One region of the Mesorhizobium sp. M0052 genome, then DNA from elsewhere that is predicted to be linked to it. Evidence: riboswitches for the same ligand, from Rfam matches in the RefSeq annotation. Region 1 holds a riboswitch; the other holds the start of a gene.
The links. A riboswitch is a leader RNA that binds a small molecule or an ion and turns the genes downstream of it on or off. The one in region 1 is predicted to bind S-adenosylmethionine.
Positions count from the first base shown of each region.

Region 1 (3,403 bases):
CTCACGCCGACGATCCCGTCGTCAAACTGATAAACAGGGCGATCGTCCTGTTTCCCAACGTGCCGGCCCGGCTGCTGATCGGCGACGACCGCGTCAGCAGCAACCCGAAGCTCAACAACTGCGTCAAGGGCTGGGAAGCGGCGCGCTATCATTGGGTTATTCTGGCGGATTCCAACGTGCTGATGCCAAGGGATTACGTCCAGCACCTGATGGCGGCCTGGCGGACCAATACCGGGCTTATCTGCTCGACGCCGATCGGCTCTCGGCCGGATGGCTTTTGGGCCGAGGTCGAATGCGCGTTCCTCAACACGCTGCAGGCGCGCTGGCAATATGCCGGCGAGGCGCTCGGTCTCGGCTTTGCCCAGGGCAAGAGCATGCTGTGGAACAAGCCGATGCTCGATACCAATGGCGGTATCCGCGCGCTGGCCGCCGAGATCGCCGAGGATGCTGCTGCAACCAAGCTGGTCAACGGACTGGGCCTGCACGTCAATCTCGTTGCCTCGCCTTTCGAGCAACCACTGGGGCAGCGCCGACTTGCCGACATCTGGTCGCGCCAGGCGCGCTGGGCGCGGTTGCGCCGCGTCACCTTCCCACTGTTTTTCGCACCCGAGATCCTGACCGGCGTCGCCGTGCCGTTGGCGTTGGCGCTGGTGGCGGCCGCAAGTGCCGGCATCAGCCTGCCGGCCACGGTGATGGCCGTGCTGACGGCGGCCTACATTCCCGAATGCGCGCTGGCCGCGGCCAAGGGCTGGCATCTGTCGCTGCGCATGGTCCCGGCGATGATGGTCCGCGACATGATGCTTCCCGCCATCTGGGCGCGCGGCTGGCTGAGCGGCGCCGTCGACTGGCGCGGCAACACCATGACCATCGGCACCAAGACGGCCGAACTGGAAGAGGTTTCGTCGGGAGCGTGACGCCTCGCGGCCTATCCGGCTGCCTTCAGCGCCTGCGCAACGTCCTCCAGCAGATCGTCCGTATCCTCAAGACCGACCGACAGCCTGAGCGTTCCCGGCCCGATGCCAAGCTCGGCGCGAGCTTCGTCGCTGAGGTTCTTGTGCGTGGTGGTCGCCGGATGGGTGATCAGGCTCTTGGCGTCGCCGAGATTGTTGGAGATCAGCACGATGTCGAGCGCGTTCTGCAAGGCGAAGGCCGCCTGCTTGCCGCCCTTGACGTCGAGGCAGATCAGCGTCGATCCGCCCGTCATCTGCTTCTTGACGATGTCGGCCTGCGGGTGGTCGGCGCGGCCGGGATAGATGACGCGGGCGATTTCCGGCCGTCCTGCCAGGAAATCCGCGATCTTGGCCGCGCTTTCCGTCTGCTGGCGCACCCGAACCGGCAGCGTCTCCAGGCCCTTGAGCAGCGTCCAGGCATTGAACGGCGACAGGCTCGGGCCGGTGTGGCGGAAATAGTCGTGCAAATTCTCGTCGATCCATTTCTTGTCCGACAGGATGATGCCGCCGAGACAGCGTCCCTGGCCGTCAATGTGCTTGGTCGCGGAGTAGACGACGATATGGGCGCCGAGCTGCAAGGGCTTCTGCTGCAAGGGCGTGGCAAAGACATTGTCGACGATCAGCCTGGCGCCGATCGAGGTGGCGAGCGCCGCCACCGCTGCGATGTCGACCACTTCCAGCGTCGGATTGGTCGGGCTTTCCAGGAAGAACAGTTTCGTGTTCGGCCGCACCGCCTTTTCCCAGTTGGCGATGTCGGTGCCGTCGACCAGCGTTGCCTCGATGCCGTATTTCGGCGCCAGCGTCTCCACCACCCAGCGGCAGGAGCCGAACAGCGCGCGCGCCGCAACGATATGGTCGCCGGCCTTGGCGCTGCACAGGAGCGCTGCCGTCACCGCCGCCATGCCGGACGCCGTGGCGCGCGCATCTTCGGCACCCTCCAGCGCGCACATGCGCTTTTCGAACATGTCGACGGTAGGGTTGGCGTAGCGCGAATAGATGAAGCCCGGCTCCTCGCCCTTGAAACGGGCTTCCGCGGCCTGCGCCGTTTCATAGACATAGCCCTGGGTGAGATACATCGCTTCCGACGTCTCGCCGAACTGTGAACGCAGTGTTCCCCCGTGCACGAGTGCGGTCTGAGGCTTCCAGTTACGCTTCTTGGTGCTCATCGCTTTTGTTCCAGACACAAAAAAACCGGCCGCGAAAGTCGCAACCGGTCCATATGGCCTTGCGGCCCGACGGTCCTTTAGCGACTTGTTTAACGTGGCTGCAAGCCGACCGGCCAAATCACCACGGGATAACGACCCTTTAGACCTCACCTGCGCTTGCGTCAATTGCCGGCTTCATTAAGAGGTTTGTACCAGGCAGGTTCCGCAATAATATCCAGCGGTTTTGCGGCAAGAACCTGCCACAAAGAGACCGACCTTGGAGCGGAGCCAGCCTTTTGCGGCAGACAGGCATTCTTCCCGATCAGGACATTTCCGCGCTGTTTCAGTCCGGCGCGCTGGAGTCGCCGCGCGCGCTCGATGTCGACCAGGTGCAGCCGGCGAGCCTCGATCTGAGGCTCGGCGACAAGGCTTTTCGCGTGCGCGCCTCCTTCCTGCCGGGTCCCGATCATCTGGTGGCCGACAAGCTTCACCGGCTGAAATTGCATGAGTTCAGTCTCGCCGAGGGCGCGGTGCTGGAAACCGGCTGCGTCTACATCGTGCCGCTGCTCGAAAGCCTGGCGCTGCCCGCAAACGTGTCCGCCTCGGCCAACCCGAAGAGCTCGACAGGCCGGCTCGACATCTTCACCCGGGTGATGACCGATCGCGGCCATGAGTTCGACAAGATCGCCGCCGGCTATCACGGGCCGCTTTATCTTGAAGTCAGTCCGCGCACCTTCCCGATCGTCGTGCGCGCCGGATCGCGACTGTCGCAGATCCGCTTTCGCACCGGAAACGCGCTGTTGTCGGAGGCAGAGCTGAACGAATTGCACCGCGCCGAGATGCTGGTGGCGACCGAGCCGCCCAACATTTCCGGCGGCGGCATTGCGCTGTCGATCGATCTCGACGGCGACCAGAACGGCCTGGTCGGCTATCGCGGCAAGCATCACACCGGCTTGGTCGATGTCGACAAGCGCGCCGCCCAGGATGCCGTCGATTTCTGGGAGCCGCTCTACAAGAGCGGCGCCGGCGAACTGGTGCTCGACCCGGACGAGTTCTACATCCTGGTCAGCCGCGAAGCCGTGCACGTGCCGCCGCTCTACGCCGCCGAGATGACGCCCTTCGATCCGCTGGTTGGCGAATTCCGTGTTCACTATGCCGGCTTCTTCGATCCGGGCTTCGGCCATTCGGCCTCAGGCGGCACCGGCAGCCGGGCGGTGCTCGAAGTGCGCAGCCACGAAGTGCCGTTCATCCTCGACCACGGCCAGATCGTCGGCCGGCTGGTCTACGAACACATGCTGAAGCGGCCGC
Region 1 covers NZ_JAMYUS010000004.1:256,648-260,050, forward strand. Annotated here, with positions in the region: gene NKJ77_RS07050 (ceramide glucosyltransferase) at 1-914, shown strand, start outside; gene NKJ77_RS07055 (O-succinylhomoserine sulfhydrylase) at 926-2,116, opposite strand; SAM riboswitch at 2,174-2,251, opposite strand; gene NKJ77_RS07060 (2'-deoxycytidine 5'-triphosphate deaminase) at 2,392-3,403, shown strand, end outside.

Region 2 (3,403 bases), on a different contig from region 1:
TGGTGCAGAAATGGATGTTGGGCGTGTCGTACCAGGAATAGGGCAGGTCCGCGGTCACCGGCATCCGGCCATTGACGAACAGCGACAGCCGCACCCGCCAGTGGCCGAAATTGGGGAAGGAGACGATGGCGCGGTTGCCGATTCGCAGCAGCTCGTCGAGCACCAGCTTCGGGTTGCGGGTCGCCTGCAGCGTCTGAGACAGGACGACGAAGTCAAAACCCTTGTCCGGATAGAATTCGAGGTCGGTATCGGCATCGCCCTGGATGACCGAGAGACCGCGCGCCACGCATTCATTGACGCCGCGCTGTGACAGCTCCAGCCCGCGGCCGTCGACCTGCTTGGTCTCCTGCAGGAGTTCGAGCAGCAGGCCGTCGCCGGAGCCGACATCGAGCACCCGCGACTGCGGCGGTATCAGGTTGGCCACGACTTCGAGGTCGACGCGCTGGCTGCCATTGACGCTCATGAGGCGAGCCCCCTTGCGCGGGCCGCCGAGCCGATGAAGCCCTTGACGGCGGCAAACAGTTCGGGTTCATCGAGCAGGAAGGCATCATGGCCGCGGTCGGTGTCGATCTCGACGAAGGAGACGGAGGCGCCGGCGGCGTTGAGCGCATGCACGATCGAGCGGCTCTCCTCGGTCGGGAACAGCCAGTCCGAGGTGAAGGACACCAGGCAGAAGCGGGTCTTGGTCCCGGCAAAGGCATCTGCCAACCGGCCGCCATGGTCGGCGGCGAGGTCGAAATAATCCATCGAACGGGTCATGTAGAGGTAGGAGTTGGCGTCGAAGCGGTCGACGAATGTCATGCCCTGGTGGCGCAGATAGCTTTCGATCTGGAAATCTGCGTCGAAACCGAAGGTCAGTGCTTCGCGGTCCTGCAGATTGCGGCCGAATTTCCGATGCAGGGCGGCTTCCGACAGATAGGTGATGTGGGCGGCCATGCGCGCCACGGCGAGCCCCTTTTCCGGGCGCTTGCCGTGCTCGAAATATTTGCCGCCATGCCAGTCCGGATCGGCCATGACGGCCTGCCGGCCGACCTCGTGGAAGGCGATGTTCTGCGAGGAATGGCGTGCGCCTGTGGCGATCGGCAGGGCCGAGAAGACGCGCTCGGAATAGCACGATGCCCATTCCAGCACCTGCATGCCGCCCATCGAGCCGCCGAGCACGCAAAACAGCTTTTCGATGCCGAAATGGTCGACCAGCATCAATTGCGCCCGCACCATGTCGCGGATGGTGATGATTGGCAGGTCGAGGCCGTAGGGCTTGCCGGTGGCGGGATTGGTCGAGGCCGGACCGGTGGAGCCGAGGCACCCGCCGATGACGTTGGAGCAGATGACGAAGAAGCGGTTGGTGTCGATGATCTTGCCGGGACCGATCAGCACTTCCCACCAGCCGGGCTTGCCGGTCACCGGATTGGTGTTGGCGACATGCTGGTCGCCGGTCAGCGCGTGGCAGACCAGGATGGCGTTGGTGCGGGCATCGTTGAGGGTGCCATAGGTCTGGTAGGCGATCTGGAACGGCGACAAAAGCGTGCCGGCGTCGAGCTTCAGCGGCTTGTCAGGGCCAAAACGCAACACCGGGCTCGACGGGCTGTCGGCCTCGTTGTTGGTTTTTGTAGCGCGGAGCGCGGCCATGTGACTCTCCTTGCCCGCCGTCAGGCAATAAAAAACCGGCAATGCGATCGCAAAGCCGGTTACGTCACGCAAACGGCCCTTTAGCGAGTTGTTTAACGTGGCTGCAAGCCGACCGGCCAAATCACCACGGAACTGTTGCGTTCTTCTAGAACTCGTGCGGCCCGGCGTCAACGGCCAGCTATGCCCGCCTCTCGACATTCGCGGCTACGGCTTGTATTTCCGCTGCGGCCTCCGGACGGAGGCATTCTGGATGGATTTGCGACATGGACAAGACAGCGGGCAAGGCACGGCCGACGCCCCGCGCGGGCATCATGGACATCGACGCCTATGTACCGGGCAAGAGCACGGCACCTGCCGGCGTCGCCAAGGTCCATAAATTGTCGTCGAACGAGAACCCGCTCGGCCCGTCGCCGAAGGCGATCGAGGCCGCGCGCGAAGTGGCCAGCAAGCTTGATGTCTATCCCGACGGCACCGCCCGCCGGCTGCGCGAGGCGATCGCCGAGGTGCACGGCCTCAACCCGGCAAACATCATCTGCTCCAACGGTTCCGACGAGATACTTGGCCTGCTGGCGCAGACCTATCTTGCGCCAGGCGATGAGGCGATTTTTACCGAACATGCCTTCATGGTCTACAAGATCTACATTCAGTCGGCGGGGGCCAAGCCGGTTGCTGTGAAGGAAACCCAGGAGCGCGCCGACGTCGACGCGATCCTGGCCGCGGTGACGCCGCGGACCAAAATCATCTTCCTCGCCAATCCCAACAATCCGACCGGCACCTATCTGCCTTTCCAGGAGGTCCGCCGCCTGCATTCCACGCTCCCGGGCAACGTGCTTCTGGTGCTGGACGCGGCCTATGCCGAGTACGTCAGGCGCAATGACTATGAGGCAGGTATCGAGCTGGCGGGCAGCGCGCAGAATGTGGTCATGACCCGCACCTTCTCCAAGCTCGGCCTTGGCGGCGCGCGCATCGGCTGGATGTATGGCCCACTGCACATCGTCGATGCCATCAACCGTATCCGCGGCCCTTTCAACGTTAACGCAACAGCGATCGAGGCCGGCATTGCCGCCATCCGCGACCGCGCCCATGTCGAGCGCAGTTCGTTGCACAACGAGACCTGGCTTACCTGGTTGAATGAAGAACTGACGAAGCTTGGGCTGCGCGTGACGCCCAGCGTCGGCAATTTCGTCCTCATCCACTTTCCCGACGACAAGAAGCATTCGGCTGAGGCGGCGGACGATTACCTCACCCAGCGCGGCTATATATTGCGGCGCGTTACCGGCTATGGCTTTCCCAACGCGCTGCGCATGAGCGTCGGCACCGAAGAAGCAAATCGCGGCGTCATCGATGCCCTCACGACATTCCTGAAAAGCTGAAACAATGACAGCACCGATGTTTGAAAAGATCGCGCTGGTCGGCATCGGCCTGATCGGCTCGTCGCTGGCCCGCATCATCCGCCGCGAGGGCCTGGCCCGCCATGTCGCCATCGCGACGCGCAGCCCGGCCACGCTGGCACGGGCGAAGGAGCTCGGTCTTGGCGAGAGCTACACCACCGACGCCAGGGAAGCGGTCCGCAATGCCGACCTGATCATCGTCTCGGTGCCAGTGGGATCGTCGGGCGAGGTGGCGCAAGAGATCGCGCCGGGGCTGAAAAAGGGCGCCATCCTCACCGATGTCGGTTCGACCAAGGCCTCGGTCATTGCGCAAATACAGCCCTATGTACCGGACGGCGTGCACTTTATTCCGGGGCACCCGCTGGCAGGTACGGAGAAATCGG
Region 2 covers NZ_JAMYUS010000001.1:70,234-73,636, forward strand. Annotated here, with positions in the region: gene metW (methionine biosynthesis protein MetW) at 1-463, opposite strand, end outside; gene metX (homoserine O-acetyltransferase MetX) at 460-1,629, opposite strand; SAM riboswitch at 1,690-1,767, opposite strand; gene hisC (histidinol-phosphate transaminase) at 1,893-3,002, shown strand; gene NKJ77_RS00355 (prephenate/arogenate dehydrogenase family protein) at 3,007-3,403, shown strand, end outside.
Region 2: it holds a riboswitch for S-adenosylmethionine, as region 1 does, so the genes downstream of both, metX (homoserine O-acetyltransferase MetX) here and NKJ77_RS07055 (O-succinylhomoserine sulfhydrylase) in region 1, are expected to answer to the same signal.